4 regions of the Paeniglutamicibacter sp. MACA_103 genome follow, and region 4 is predicted to be linked to each of the others. Evidence: riboswitches for the same ligand, from Rfam matches in the RefSeq annotation. Region 4 holds a riboswitch; each other region holds the start of a gene.
The links. A riboswitch is a leader RNA that binds a small molecule or an ion and turns the genes downstream of it on or off. The one in region 4 is predicted to bind S-adenosylmethionine.
Positions count from the first base shown of each region.

Region 1: linked by a shared signal. The riboswitch ahead of ACIPVK_RS19975 (acyl-CoA dehydrogenase family protein) and the one ahead of ACIPVK_RS02000 (hypothetical protein) in region 4 are both predicted to bind S-adenosylmethionine.
Region 2: linked by a shared signal. The riboswitch ahead of ACIPVK_RS19965 (methionine ABC transporter ATP-binding protein) and the one ahead of ACIPVK_RS02000 (hypothetical protein) in region 4 are both predicted to bind S-adenosylmethionine.
Region 3: linked by a shared signal. The riboswitch ahead of ACIPVK_RS06865 (hypothetical protein) and the one ahead of ACIPVK_RS02000 (hypothetical protein) in region 4 are both predicted to bind S-adenosylmethionine.

Region 1 covers NZ_JBIXLN010000062.1:10,727-13,994, forward strand. The annotation lists gene ACIPVK_RS19970 (LLM class flavin-dependent oxidoreductase) at 1-436, opposite strand, end outside; gene ACIPVK_RS19975 (acyl-CoA dehydrogenase family protein) at 520-1,857, opposite strand; SAM riboswitch class I at 1,864-1,960, opposite strand; SAM riboswitch class I at 2,382-2,472, shown strand; gene acs (acetate--CoA ligase) at 2,478-3,268, shown strand, end outside.
Region 2 covers NZ_JBIXLN010000062.1:7,319-10,586, forward strand. The annotation lists gene ACIPVK_RS19955 (NtaA/DmoA family FMN-dependent monooxygenase) at 1-323, opposite strand, end outside; gene ACIPVK_RS19960 (methionine ABC transporter permease) at 372-1,106, opposite strand; gene ACIPVK_RS19965 (methionine ABC transporter ATP-binding protein) at 1,099-1,923, opposite strand; SAM riboswitch class I at 2,029-2,123, opposite strand; gene ACIPVK_RS19970 (LLM class flavin-dependent oxidoreductase) at 2,441-3,268, opposite strand, start outside.
Region 3 covers NZ_JBIXLN010000010.1:81,764-85,031, forward strand. The annotation lists gene ACIPVK_RS06860 (PDR/VanB family oxidoreductase) at 1-992, shown strand, start outside; gene ACIPVK_RS06865 (hypothetical protein) at 1,011-1,295, opposite strand; SAM riboswitch class IV at 1,318-1,450, opposite strand; gene ACIPVK_RS06870 (agmatine/peptidylarginine deiminase) at 1,558-2,586, opposite strand; gene ACIPVK_RS06875 (carboxymuconolactone decarboxylase family protein) at 2,786-3,268, opposite strand, start outside.
Region 4 covers NZ_JBIXLN010000003.1:27,557-30,824, forward strand. The annotation lists gene ACIPVK_RS01990 (App1 family protein) at 1-434, shown strand, start outside; gene ACIPVK_RS01995 (acyl-CoA thioesterase) at 435-899, shown strand; gene ACIPVK_RS02000 (hypothetical protein) at 896-1,330, opposite strand; SAM riboswitch class IV at 1,345-1,469, opposite strand; gene ACIPVK_RS02005 (histidine phosphatase family protein) at 1,516-2,121, shown strand; gene ACIPVK_RS02010 (APC family permease) at 2,198-3,268, opposite strand, start outside.

The DNA.
Region 1 (3,268 bases), on a different contig from region 4:
ACGGCAGGTAGCCGGTGACGACGTTCCAGCCCACGCGGCCGTTGGTCAGGTGGTCCAGGGTGGCCAGGCGGCGGGCGAAGGCGTACGGGTGCTCATAGGCGGTGCCCGCGGTGACGCCGAAGCCGAGGTTCTCGGTGACCGCGGCCATGGCCGAGACCAGCATCATCGGGTCGTTGACCGGGGCCTGCGCGCCGGTGCGCAGCGGGGTTTCGTTGGTGCCCTTGTAGACGTCGTAGGTGCCCAGCACGTCGGCGAGGAACAGTCCGTCGAACTTGCCCTTTTCCAGCACCTTGGCCAGGTGCGTCCAGTACCCCAGGGTCTTGTACGTCGAGGCCTTGTCGTCCGGGTGGCGCCACAGGCCCGGCGACTGGTGCACCACGCAGTTCATGTCGAAGGCGTTGAAGAGGATCTGGCGTGGGGCGGGAGTCGTGCTCATGTTTGTCCTTCGCGAGGTGTTGGGTTTTTGTGGATCCGGCGTTGCGCGGATCAAGTCGTTCGTTTGGGGCAGCGGGCGGCGTTCTAGGGAACGCCGGTTACCTTGGTTGCGCCCACGTCGCCGATGGCGTTCAGCTGCTGGGGTGCCGTCCCGTTGACCTCGTAGTCGCCGATGATGCGCGACTTGTAGATCGCCGGGTTGTGCGTGGCCACGGTGCGGGCGTTGCGCCAGTGCCGGTCCAGGTTGCAGCCCTTGGCTGTCGCCGAGGCGCCCAGCCCGTCAAAGAGCTTGGTCGCCGCGGAGAGCACCAGTGGCTGGACGACGGCCTGCGCCCGGTCCGCGGCGAGTTCACACACCGCAAACCTCTCGGCCTGGCTGAGCGATGCATCGGCCAGCGCGATCTCGATCTCCGCCACGGCGGCCAGGACGATGGAATCGACCGCGAATGCGGTGCCCGAGATCTCGCCCACCAACTGCAGCACCTGGGGCTCTTCGCGCACCGGAACACCGGTCCCGGTACTGAAGGACCGGGTGCGGGCCTGGACCGACGAGCGGACATCATTGAGCACGGCGCGCGTGATTCCGGCCTGGACCCCGAGCAGCACGAGCTGGAAGATGGCGGATTCCGGGTCGTTGACCTGCTGCTCGTCGGGAAGGATCGTGTCCACCGGGACGTTCTCGAACGTGGTCGAGCCGGTGCCGGTGAGCTGCTGCCCGAATCCGTCCCAGTCGTCGAAGATCTTGACCCCGGAATGCTGGGTGGAGACCACGGCGATCTGCCGGCCTGCGCGTGCGGGGTGGGCCACGGCGACGGCGACCCAGTCCGCGTAGATGGTGCCGGTGCAATAGTATTTCTCGCCATTGAGGATCCAGCGCTCGCCCTGCTTGGCAATGGTGGTGTTGAGGGTGCCCAGCCGGTTTCCGCCGCGTTCGGTGTAGGCATTGCCGACGATCTGCCCGGCAACAATGCGCTCGACCCAGCGGTGCCGCAACGCATCGTCCTGAAGCAGCAACACGGATTCAACGAAGCCGATGTGCGAGCGCCAGAGGTGCGCCACCTGGGAATCGGCCTCGGCCAGCTCAATGAGCAGGCGGAACAAGTCGGACACGCTGGCCCCGTAGCCGCCCTCGGCCACCGGGATGCGCAGGGCCCCGAACCGCACCCGGTTCAGCCAGCCGACCGGCTCGAAGGGCAGGGTCCGGTTGGCGTCGCGCTCGCTGGCCCCGGCGGCAATCTTGGCGAAGACCGGGCGGAAGATCTCGGCCAGCTCGTCATAGTGACCGTTCAGGGGAACGCCCGGAGTGAGCTTGAGCAGGTGCCGGGCGGGGGTGTCCCCGGTAAAGGCGTCGAGGTTGACGGCGCCGAAGATATTGGGGTCCGCTTCGACATCGTGTGTATTGGCAAAGGAATCGACAGGCATGAATTATCTCCATCGGTCCTGGCGTGAGCACCTACCGCCCAATTAAGGGGAGGGGTTGCTGCGGCGTCATGGAGCCAGATCTCTCGGCCGCTCTGGATGGTTGTTGGTCATATTTCTACACGCCCCGGCGAGGCAGTGACAACCCGGTTCGTCACAATTGAAGCCCGCAACACGGGCCGGATGGCCGTGCCGGACCTTGCCGTGCCCACGGGAAAGACCGGGCTCGCGGCATTCTTCGGACCATTCATTCGATGCGATTCCCGAGGTGCGACGCGCCCGCCTTTACGGCCACCCCGCCATACAACCATTGGGACAATGGCGTAACTACGTGGCGCCATCCGGGCACCGCCGCGGCCGGGCGCGCCTGCGGCAGCTCGAAATCCCCTCGGCATTTCGATTCGAAATTTCTCGTCACACGCGAAGATTCTTTGATTGCCAATCCAAGAGAACCATCCCATCGAACGTTCCGTCACATTACGGCGGGTTTGCTCCTGTGACAAGCAATCGACTTTGATGGATGGAACAACCCATCCCGAGCGGCCGAGAGATCTGGCTCTGTAACGCCGCAGCAACCACCGCTTAGCGGTGAAGTGCTAACGCCAGAACCGATGGAGAACAAAATGCCTGAAACCCTTTTGCCCGCGCTCCCTGCCGTTGCCGAGGAAAACTCGTGGAGCGAGGACGAGCGCCTCGCGTTCTGGGATGCCGCGGCGCGTCGCCTGAGCTGGTCCGACCAGTGGCACACCATCCACAGTAGTACCGGCGTGGACCCGGAGGCCCGGCGCGGCCCCGAGCTGCGCTGGTACGAGGGCGGCAAGCTCAACGCCGCCTACAACTGCGTGGACCGCCATGTGGAGGCCGGACGCGGCGACAAGGTCGCCCTGCACTTCGAGGGCGAGCCCGGTGACAGGACCACCGTCACCTACCAGGACCTGCAGGACCGGGTGTCCAAGGCCGCGAACGCGCTCCTGGGACTGGGCATCGGCAAGGGCGACCGCGTGGTCATCTACCTGCCGGTCCTCGTGGAAACCGTTGTCATCACCCTGGCCTGCGCCCGCATCGGTGCGGTGCACTCGCTGGTCTTCGGCGGCTTCTCCTCCGAGGCGCTGAAGTTCCGCGTCGAGGACACCAAGGCAAAGTTGCTGGTCACCACCGACGGCCAGTTCCGCCGCGGAACCGCGGTCCCTGTCAAGGCGCACGCCGACGAGGCGGTCTCCGGGGACAACTCGATCGAGCATGTCCTGGTCATCAACCGGACCGGGCACACCGACATCGCCTGGACCGAGGGCCGCGACGTGTGGTGGCACGAGACAGTCGACACCGCAAGCGCCAAGCACGTCCCCGAGGCCTTCGACGCCGAGACCCCGCTGTTCATCATGTACACCTCCGGGACCACCGGCCAGCCCAAGGG
Region 2 (3,268 bases), on a different contig from region 4:
GTGAAGGCAAGGCCGATCTCATCGGTAACCCCCGCCAATGCCGAAGCGAGCACGAGCGGATCGTTGGATGGCACCTGGAGCCCGCGTTTGATGTGCGATGCCCAGCCACCGTCGTGGTCTCCGTACAGACCAACCACATCCGCGAGGAAGATTGCATCGAACTTCGCGGCTTCCAAGTCCTTTGCCAGATCGACCCAAAGCTTGAGTTCATTGAAACGATGCTGCTGAGCCTGAGGGTGACGCCACTGGCCACCGAGGATGTGGCTGGTGGTGTTCATCAGGAAAGCGCTCAAAAGCAGGCGTGGCCGCCGAGAAGTACTCATGACAGGGGTGTCTCCAAACGAAGCAGGTCGGTGAGGGAAGGGCGATGTTTACTGGCGTTTGTCCATGCGGGCCGCGATGCGGGTACCGGAGATCTGGACAATTTGGACCATCAGAATCATCAGGACGATGGCGACGATCATCATTCCGGTTTCATAGCGGTAGTAGCCGTAGCGAATGGCGAAGTCACCGATACCGCCGCCGCCGACCAAACCAGCCATTGCCGAATAACTGATGAAGCTCACGGTCATGATGGTGATCGACCCAATGAGCGCGGGCTTTCCTTCAACGAGCAAGACGTCACGGACAATCTGGCCGCGGGTTGCGCCCATGGCCCGCGCGGCTTCAACGACGCCGCTGCCGAGCTGCGTGAGGTTCTGTTCGACGAATCGAGCAAAGTAGGGAATCGCGTTGATTGTCAGCGGGACAATTACGGCTGCCGTTCCGATGGTTGTGCCTACGACAAACCTTGTGAAAGGAATAATCGCAATCAACAGGATGAGGAATGGGAACGAGCGCATGGTGTTGACGAATCCATCAACAATCCGATGAAGCTTCGGCCGGGGACGGAGTCCTTGTGGAGCCATCGAATATAGCCAAATACCCAACGGGGTTCCCACCAGGATGGCGATCGGAATGGAGACCACGAGCATGGCCAAGGTCTGGCCAATTGCGGCTGCAATTTCGGGCCAAAGTTCAATAACACGGTTGAGGTCGAAGGCCGCGGCACCGCTGCCATTCGTCGTGGATGTCAGAACGCTGACGGCTCCGGCTAGCTTAGACAAGGGAAGCCTCCTTCGAAGGGGTATCGGCTGCTGCGGAATCGACGTTGCGCACCGGGCGCTTGCGGTCCAGGGAGATGTCATCCGAGATGAGGTACCGGCCGATGGCGGTCGCTGGCGTAAACGCGGAATCCTCAAGCGCGGAGATATCGAATTGCTCCACGACCCGGCCGTCTTCCATGACTGCAACGTTGTCGGCGATTGCTTTGACGACATTCATTTCGTGCGTCACGATCACAGTGGTGATTCCCAGCTGGGCGTTGATGTCCGAGAGGTACTGCAGCACCGAAGCCGTAGTCCGCGGATCGACTGCCGAAGTCGGCTCGTCGCAAAGCAGCACCTTGGGCTCGGTCGCCAGCGCGCGGGCGATGGCGACGCGTTGTTTCTGGCCCCCTGACAACTGACCCGGATACGACTTGGACTTGTCGGCCAGGTCAACGATCGCCAAGGCTTCATGGGCTCGGCGACGTCGTTCCTTCTTCGCCACGCCCGCGAACTTCAAGCTGAGCTCAACATTTTCCACGGCGTTGCGGTTGTTCAGGAGATTGAAGTGCTGGAAGATCATCCCGATATGGTGCCGCGCCTTGCGCAGTTCCTCGTCGCCCAGTGATGTTAGGTCCGTTCCGTCAACCACGACGCGACCGCTCGTTGGGCGCTCCAGGAGGTTGATGTTGCGAAGCAACGTTGATTTGCCGGCGCCGGAGAACCCAATGATTCCCTGTATCGAGCCTCGCGGAATCTCCAGCGAGACTTTGTCCACCGCAGTGAAGGGTGCCTCCGCCGGAGGGAAAACGGTTGACACGTCCTGAATGCTGATCATGCCCTACTCCTCTCGGTTCACCCGAGGAACGCCGCGACATGGCTAATCAGTCGAATACCTGCTGAGGACAAAACAGTATTCGGCGGACCGCGCAGAGTTTGGCTATCTCCATCGGTCCTGGCGGTAGCACCGGATCCCAATGACGGGAGTGGTTGCTGCGGCGTCAACGAGCCAGGTCTCTCAGCCGCTCTGGATGGTGTGTGTTCGCATTGGTTGGATATCAACCTCGAACAATTCAAGTGTGTCGCAGGATCTTCGATATGACCAACGGAAAGACCCTCCGCGCGAAACAAATCGACGTAGAGAACGGATTTGGGGCAGGATTCGCTTCACGAAGCGTCACAAGTCAGAACATGAAGCGGAAAACATCCCGGGCTTGCCGCACCGTGGCGTCATGTTGATAATGCGTCGAAAACCTCTTCGTCACGCATGTGGCCGCCACAACGTAATGCGTGCCGGCAACCTCCAAGCGCGCAATCGTGGCCGGGCTACGTCACTTCGCGGGCGGCCCTGCCGCTTAAACGGATCGGGCGGTGGCGAACCGGTAGTTCGCCGCGCGGTGGGTGTCCTTGACGCGGTCGCCCTCGCCGAACAGCTTGTGGCGCAGCGAGCCTTCGGTGTATTCGGTCTTGTAGGCGCCGCGGGCCTGCAGCTCGGGAACGACGTACTCGACAATGTCCTCGAAGGTTGCCGGGGTGACGGCGTAGGCCAGGTTGAAGCCGTCGACGTCGGTGTAGTCCACCCAGTCGATGAGCTTCTCGGCAACCTCGGCACCGGAGCCGACGGTGATCGGGCCGAAGCCGCCCACGCCGACCCACTCGGCCAGCTGGCGGATGGTCCACGGGTTGCCGGAATCTCCGCTGGCCTTCTGGAAGGTCTCCACCGAAGACTGGATGGCGTTGGACTTCACGTTCTCGCCGATGACGTCGTCCGGTCCGTATTCGGAGAGGTCCACGCCCATCCAGCCGGAGATCAGCACCTGGGCGCCCTCGATGTCCGCGTAGGACTTGTAGTCCTCGTACTTGGCCTGGGCCAGCTCGGAGGTCTTGTCGGTGATGATGGTCTGCATCGCGAAGATCTTGATGTCGTGGCGGTCGCGGCCTGCGGCTTCGGCGGCGTCGCGGATCTTGGTGACGGTGGCCTTGAGCATCTCGCGGGTCGGGCTGGTGACGAAGACCGACTCGGCGTTGGAGGCGGCGAACTTGATGCCGCGCGATGAAGCACCCGCCTGGTAGATCACCGGGGTGCGCTGGGGGGACGGCTCGGTGATGGCGATGCCCGGGACCTTGAAGTACTTGCCTTCGTGGTTGATCGGGTGGACCTTGGACGGGTCGGTGTAGACGCC
Region 3 (3,268 bases), on a different contig from region 4:
AAAAGCACGTCATCGAGGAACCGGTGGCGACCACCCAGACGAGCGAGGACGGGTTCTTCGTCGTGGACGTGGTGGACATCCGGCGGGAATCCGAGTCGGTGCTCTCCCTGGGCATTGCCCGCCCGGATGGTCTCGCCCTGCCGGACTGGGGTCCGGGATCGCACGTCGACGTCATGCTCCCCAACGGGCTGCTGCGCCAATACTCCCTGTGTTCCGCCCCCGGGGACCCGCGCTGGCGTTTGGGGGTGTTGCGGGAGCCCGCCGGCCGCGGCGGATCCGCCTACATCCACGACCAACTGAAGCCCGGCGAGCAGCTGCGCGTCAGGAGCCCGCGCAACAACTTCGTGCTCGGGCCCGCAGCCGAATACGTGTTCATCGCCGGCGGCATAGGCATCACGCCCATCCTGCCCATGCTGCGCGCGGCCGAGGCCTCCGGGGTACCGTGGCGCCTTGTCTATCTGGGGCGCAGCCGCAGCTCCATGGCCTTCACCGGCGAACTGGCGCAGTACGGCGAGAAGGTCCACGTGCACGCGGACGATGAGTCCGGGCTCTATCCCCTGGGTGGGCTGCTCGGCGACCCGGCGGCGGGATTCCACGCCTACGTGTGCGGCCCCGGCCCGCTACTGGACTACATCGCCACGCTCACCTCCGGTTGGCAGGACCCCGCACGGTTCCACTTCGAACGCTTTGTCGCCGACCCGACCGCGAGCGCGCCCGCCGCGGGAGACCATGAATTCACCGTGGAGACGACCGAGGGACTTGAAGTGCAGGTTCCGGTGGGCACCAGCATCCTCACCGCACTGGAAGAAGTCGGGGTGCGGGTGCTGAACTCCTGCCGGGAGGGCATCTGCGGGACCTGCGAGACCCCGGTTCTCTCGGGGGAGATCGACCACCGCGATTCGCTGCTCAGCGATCAGGAGCGGGAGGCCGGCGACACCATGATGATCTGCGTGTCGCGCTGCAAGGGCGGGCGCCTGGTGCTGGACATCTAGCACCCTGCCCCCCGGGCGTCAGGCGCGCAGGCGGAAGAACGAACTGCCGACCAGCTCGTGCGCCCCGGGCAGCAGGACCACCAGCAGCTCGGGGTTGAACTGGCCCTCGACGGGCCCGTGGCCCTCCAGGGCCGCCGAGAGCTTGTGCGGGGCCAGCGCCTCCAGCAACCACTCGTCGGGACCGGCACCCACGTGTAGCAGGTCGGTCTCGGCATCGAGGTTGAGCCAGGCGGTGATCCAGTCGCCGGCGAAGCGCGGCAGCGGGTTCGCTGTGGGGGATGAGGTCAGGGTGGGGCTGTACATGAAGTGCACACGTCCTTGGGGTTCGTTGTCCTTGCCCCTCCGCGCGGGATGCGCGACGGGGCCGCTTCGTCATCCGAACCACCCACCGTGCAACTATGGGGTTGGTATCTGGGAAAGGTCGGAGCCTTGCCTTGCGGCAGCCAGAATTCGTGAAGCTGTACCAACCCTACGGCGAAGCGGGGACACTTTGCCAGCGCGGGCGTGCGGGGAGCAACAAACGGTCATCTGTGACGGGGAGTGCCCCTGCCTTCCCGAAAGGGGTTCACTTCACCGTCGGCATCGGCTCCTGCTGGGTGATGCAGTGGATGCCGCCGCCGCGGGCGAAGAGCTCGCGGGCATCGACGCCCACCACCGTGCGCCCCGGGTAGGCGTCGGCAAGGACGGCAAGGGCCTTTTCGTCGTTGGGGTCGTTGAAGGTGCAGGCCACCACGCCGTCGTTGACGACCAGATGGTTGATGTAGCTGTAGTCCACGAACCCCTCGGCGTCGCGCAGCGTCGCCGGTGCCGGGACCTCGATGACGGTGAATTCGCGGCCCTGCGCATCGGTGGCGCCGTGGAAGGATGCGGCGATTTCCCGGCTGACCGCGTAGTCCGGGTGCTCGGGGTCCTCCTGCATGTGCACCAGCACGGTGCCCGGGGAGGGGAGCGTCGCGGCGATGTCCACGTGCCCGCGGGTGCCCAACTCCTCGCTGTCGCGGGTCAGCCCGCGCGGGAGCCAGTGCACCTTGGCCGCGCCCAGGGTGCGCGCGAACTCCGCTTCGACCTCGGCCTTGGTGATGCCGGGGTTGCGCCCGGGATCCAGCTGCACGGTCTCGGTGGCCAGCACCGTGCCCTGCCCGTCCGTGTGGATGCCGCCGCCCTCGTTGACCAGGGTCGAGGCGACGCGGGGCACGCCGGCCCACTCTGCCACCCGCTTGCCGATCAACGCGTCCTTGTCCCAGGCCGCCCAGTCCTGGGCGCCCCAGCCGTTGAACACCCAGTCGATGGCCGCGAGGCCGCCGTCCTCGTCCGTGACGAAGGTCGGTCCGATGTCGCGCATCCATGCGTCGTTGAGTTCGGCCGTGCGGATCTCGATGCGCTCATCGAGGTAGCGTGCGGCAATTTCCACGTCCGCGGGGTCCACCACCATGATGACCGGTGCGAACCCGGCCACCGCGTGGGCCACGTTGGCCCAGGTCGAGCGGGCCGCGTGCGCCTCGGCCTCGGTGTCGCCCAGCGTGTATCCCTCGTGGGGGAAGGCCATCCAGACGCGCTTCTGGGCCGAGGTCTCGGCGGGCATTGACCAGCTCATGATGCGTGCTCCTGCAGGGGTCGGTGGTGCGCGAGGCAACAGGGCCCGGCAAGGGGCACATGGGATCGGCGTCACACTAAATGAATGTCGTTCGTTTATTATGGCGGCTGCGCGAGGCATGCGCAAGGGGTGCCCCGTGAAACGCACCGGGCCCGCCGGCCGGCGATTCCGGCGGCGGGCCCGTGGCTGGGCTGGCGTCCTAGGCCATGGCGCCCTGGAGGTCCGCGGCGCGGACTGTGGGGAAGTCGATGTCGACCGCGGCGGCCTTGTTGTAGAAGTTGGTCAGCGTGTTCAGTGCGACGGCGGCGACGATCTCGCCGATTTCCTCGTCGGTGGCGCCGGCGGTGCGCACCGCGGTGAACTGCTCCTTGGTGACCGCGCCCCGGGTCTCGAGGATGGCGGCGGCGAACTTCAGCACTGCGTCGGTCTTGGGGTCCGCGGCCCGGGCACGGCGGGCGTCGAGGATCTCGTCCTTGCCCAGTCCGGCCTGGTGGGTGCCGGTGTAGGTGTGGACCGAGAGGCAGTAGTCGCAGGCGTTGGCCTGCGCGGTGGTCAGGGCGAGGCGTTCGCGCGTCACGGCGTCCAGGGCGCCGCCGGCCAGAGCGGCGGAGAGGCGGAGGTAGCCCTTGAGTGCGGCGGGGCTGTTGGCCATGGCCTTGGCCATGTTCGGGACGGCCCCCAT
Region 4 (3,268 bases):
GGGCCTGGAACGTGGCCCAGACCCTCACCCGCTTCCTCTCGCGCAACCTCTACCCGCAGGGACCGCTGCTGCTGACCGACTGGGGCGCCACCGAGGGCGGCTGGTTCCGTTCCGGCATGCAGCACAAGGCCGACCAGTTGCGCCGCCTGGCAGCCGAATTCCCGAACATGAAATGGCTGCTGATCGGCGACGACGGCCAACACGACCCCTATCTCTACGCCGAATTCGCCCGCCGCTATCCCCGCCATGTCGAAGCCATCGTCATCCGCCAGCTGACCCCCTCCGAGGCGGTGCTGGCCGGCGGGCGCAGCCAGGGGATCCTGAACTCCACCCCCGGGGTGCCCTGGGTCTACGAGCCGGACGGGGCGCGCATTGCCCAGAAGCTGGAGGCGCTGGGCATCATCTGCCCCGATGACCAGGCAAGGATCGACTGAATGCCCGAACAGAAGATCCGCGTCGAGGTCCCCATGCGCTGGGGGGACATGGACGCGTACGGCCACATCAACAACGTGAACCTGGTCCGCATGATGGAAGAGGCCCGCATTGCCGGGTTCGGGGTGCCCGGCGGCACCGGAAAGCCCGGCATCATGCCCCAGGTCGACCTGTTCTCGACGGTCCCTCAGAACACGCAGATCCTGGTCGTCGAGCACCGGGTCCGCTACCTCAAGCCGCTGGACTACCGCAACGTCCCGGCGCACGTGGATTTGTGGATCAGCACCATCAAGGGCGCGAGCTTCGACATCAGCTACGAGTTCCACGATCCCGTGGACGGTGGGGTGTGCGTGCGCGCCGCCACGACCCTGGCGTTCTTTTCCGTCGACGAACAGCGCCTGTTGCGCCTGAGCCCGGGCAACAAGGAAGCGCTGGCGCGCTACGCCGCCGATCCGATCTTTCGCTAGGACAGCTGCAGGTCGGCCGTGAGGGACTCGAAGTCCCGGGCCAGTGCCTCGTCGCGCTCGAAATTGCAGGCCGACAGCGGTTCGGTGCTGAACGAGAAGTAGCGCAACCCGGCGCTGTGTCGCGGGTCCGCGGGAAGCGCGATCGCGCTGTTGTGGAAATTGACCCGCCCCAGTGACAGCCCGGGGGCCGGGCGCGGCGCAATGCGCAGCAGGTGGGCGATCTCCGGCAGGTCGTGGGCGAACACCTGGTGGTGGGTCCCGCCGGCAAACACGTGCAGCGTCAGTCCGTGGGCCATCGACATCGCGACCTCGACGTCCGCGGGGGCCCACAGCGTGGGGCGGGCCATGAGGCTCCTGATGGCGCGGGGGTTGGTGCGGTGTCCGGAGTGGAACGAGGTACAGGTGTCGGTGGAACGTGACTGATTGCGCAAGGGGCGGCGCCTTTCGTGTGCTCTTGTCCCCAGGGCAGCGGCTGCTGCCAGGACCGCTTCGTCATCCGAACCACCCGTGAAGCATGGGGTTGGTGTGTGCGCCGGGTCGGAGCCCATGGCTGGCGCACATCTCGTGAAGCTGGTTTCATCGTACCAAAACACCGGCGACGATTTAGAGTGAATGAATGAGACTCATCTTGATCCGCCACGGGCAGACCGCCTCGAACGTGGCGCAGGCCCTGGACACCGCGGCCCCCGGCGCCCCGCTGGACGAGACCGGACTGGCGCAGGTTCGGGAACTCGTGAAGCGGCTCGGTGGAGAGGATGTCGACGCGGTTTTCTCCTCGCCGTTGCTGCGGGCCAAGATGACCGCCACGCCCCTGGCCGAGTCGCGCGGCCTGATCTTGGCCGAGCATGCGGGACTGAGCGAGATCTCCGCCGGAGAACTGGAAATGCGCAACGACCCCGAGGCCCAGCTGGCCTACCGCGACGTGTTTTTCCGCTGGCTCTCCGGCGACCTGGCAGCCAAGGTTGCCGGCGGCGAAGATGCACACACGGCGCTGGAGCGCTTCAACGTGGTCATCGAGCAGGCCCGCGCAGCGGGGACGGGGAAGCTTGTGGTGGTCAGCCACGCAGCCATGCTGGTGACCTGGCTTGCCTCCAGGAGCACCAACTTCGACCCCGGCCTGCTGCGTCCGACGCCCCTGGCCAACACCGGCGTGGTGACACTGGATGCGGCCGCCAAATCCCGCTGGACCATGCGCAGCTGGCAGGACCGGCACCTGGACTAGAAGGTCCCGCCCCGCAAACGGCGGTGTCGCCCGCACGATGCCGGAACGTCGTGCGGGCGGCATTTCCGGGTCGGCGTCAGTCCTCGAAGGAAAGCTTCGGCGGGGTGGTGCGGAAGCCCTTGGTGCGGATGGCCAAAAAGCCGATTCCTGCGGCGAACCACACCAGTCCCACCACGAGGCTGACGCCGGAGAGCGAGGTCCACAACCAAATGGTCAGCGCGAATCCCACCAGGGGCATGAGCAGGTAGAGCAACACCGAGCGGGCACCGCGCTCCTTCGCATCCATGAAGAAGGTCTTGATGACCGAAAGGTTCACCATGGAGAACGCAACCAGGGCCCCGAAGCTGACCACCGAGGCCGCAGTCTCCAAGCTGACAAAGAGGTAGGTCAGCGACACCGCGGAGACCACGAGGGTGGCGTAGACGGGGGTGGAAAAACGGCGGTTGAGCATGCCCATGCGGCGCGGAAGCAATCCGTCGCGGCCCATGGAGTACAGGATTCGGGTCACGCTGGCCTGCGAGGCCATGGCCGAGCCAAACGACCCCACGACGTAGACCGCCACGAAAATCGCGGTGAGCACCGAACCGCCGACCCCTGCCATGAGTTCGACTCCCGCGGCATCCGGGTCGGCGAAGGTGGTGTGGTCCGGGTGGATCAGTGCCCCGGCCCAGCCCACGACGATGAAGATCAGGCCGCCGGCCAAGGTGGTGAGCACGATCGCGGCGGGAATCGACTTGCCGGGATTCCTCGCATCCTCGGACAGGGTCGAAATCGCATCGAATCCCAGGAACGAGAGCGAGAGGATGGCAGCGCCGGAGAAGATCGGGCCCAGGCCGTCGGCGCCAAAGGAGAAGGGTGCCAACAGGCTGGGGGCATCGGCGTTGAGGACCTGGTTGAGCACCAGGGCCACGAAGATGCCGATCATGAGCACCGAGGAGGCGACCACCGTGGCGCTGAGCCGGCCGATGAACTTGATGCCGATGATGTTCAGGCCCAGCACCAGCACGAGGGACACCAGCGAGAACGCCCAGGCGGGAATCGCGGGGAATTGCGTGTTGAGGTAGATCCCGATGAGCAGGAAATTGATCATCGGGATGAACAGGTAGTCGAGCATCAGGGTCCAGCCGGTGGCAAAGCCGACAGTTCC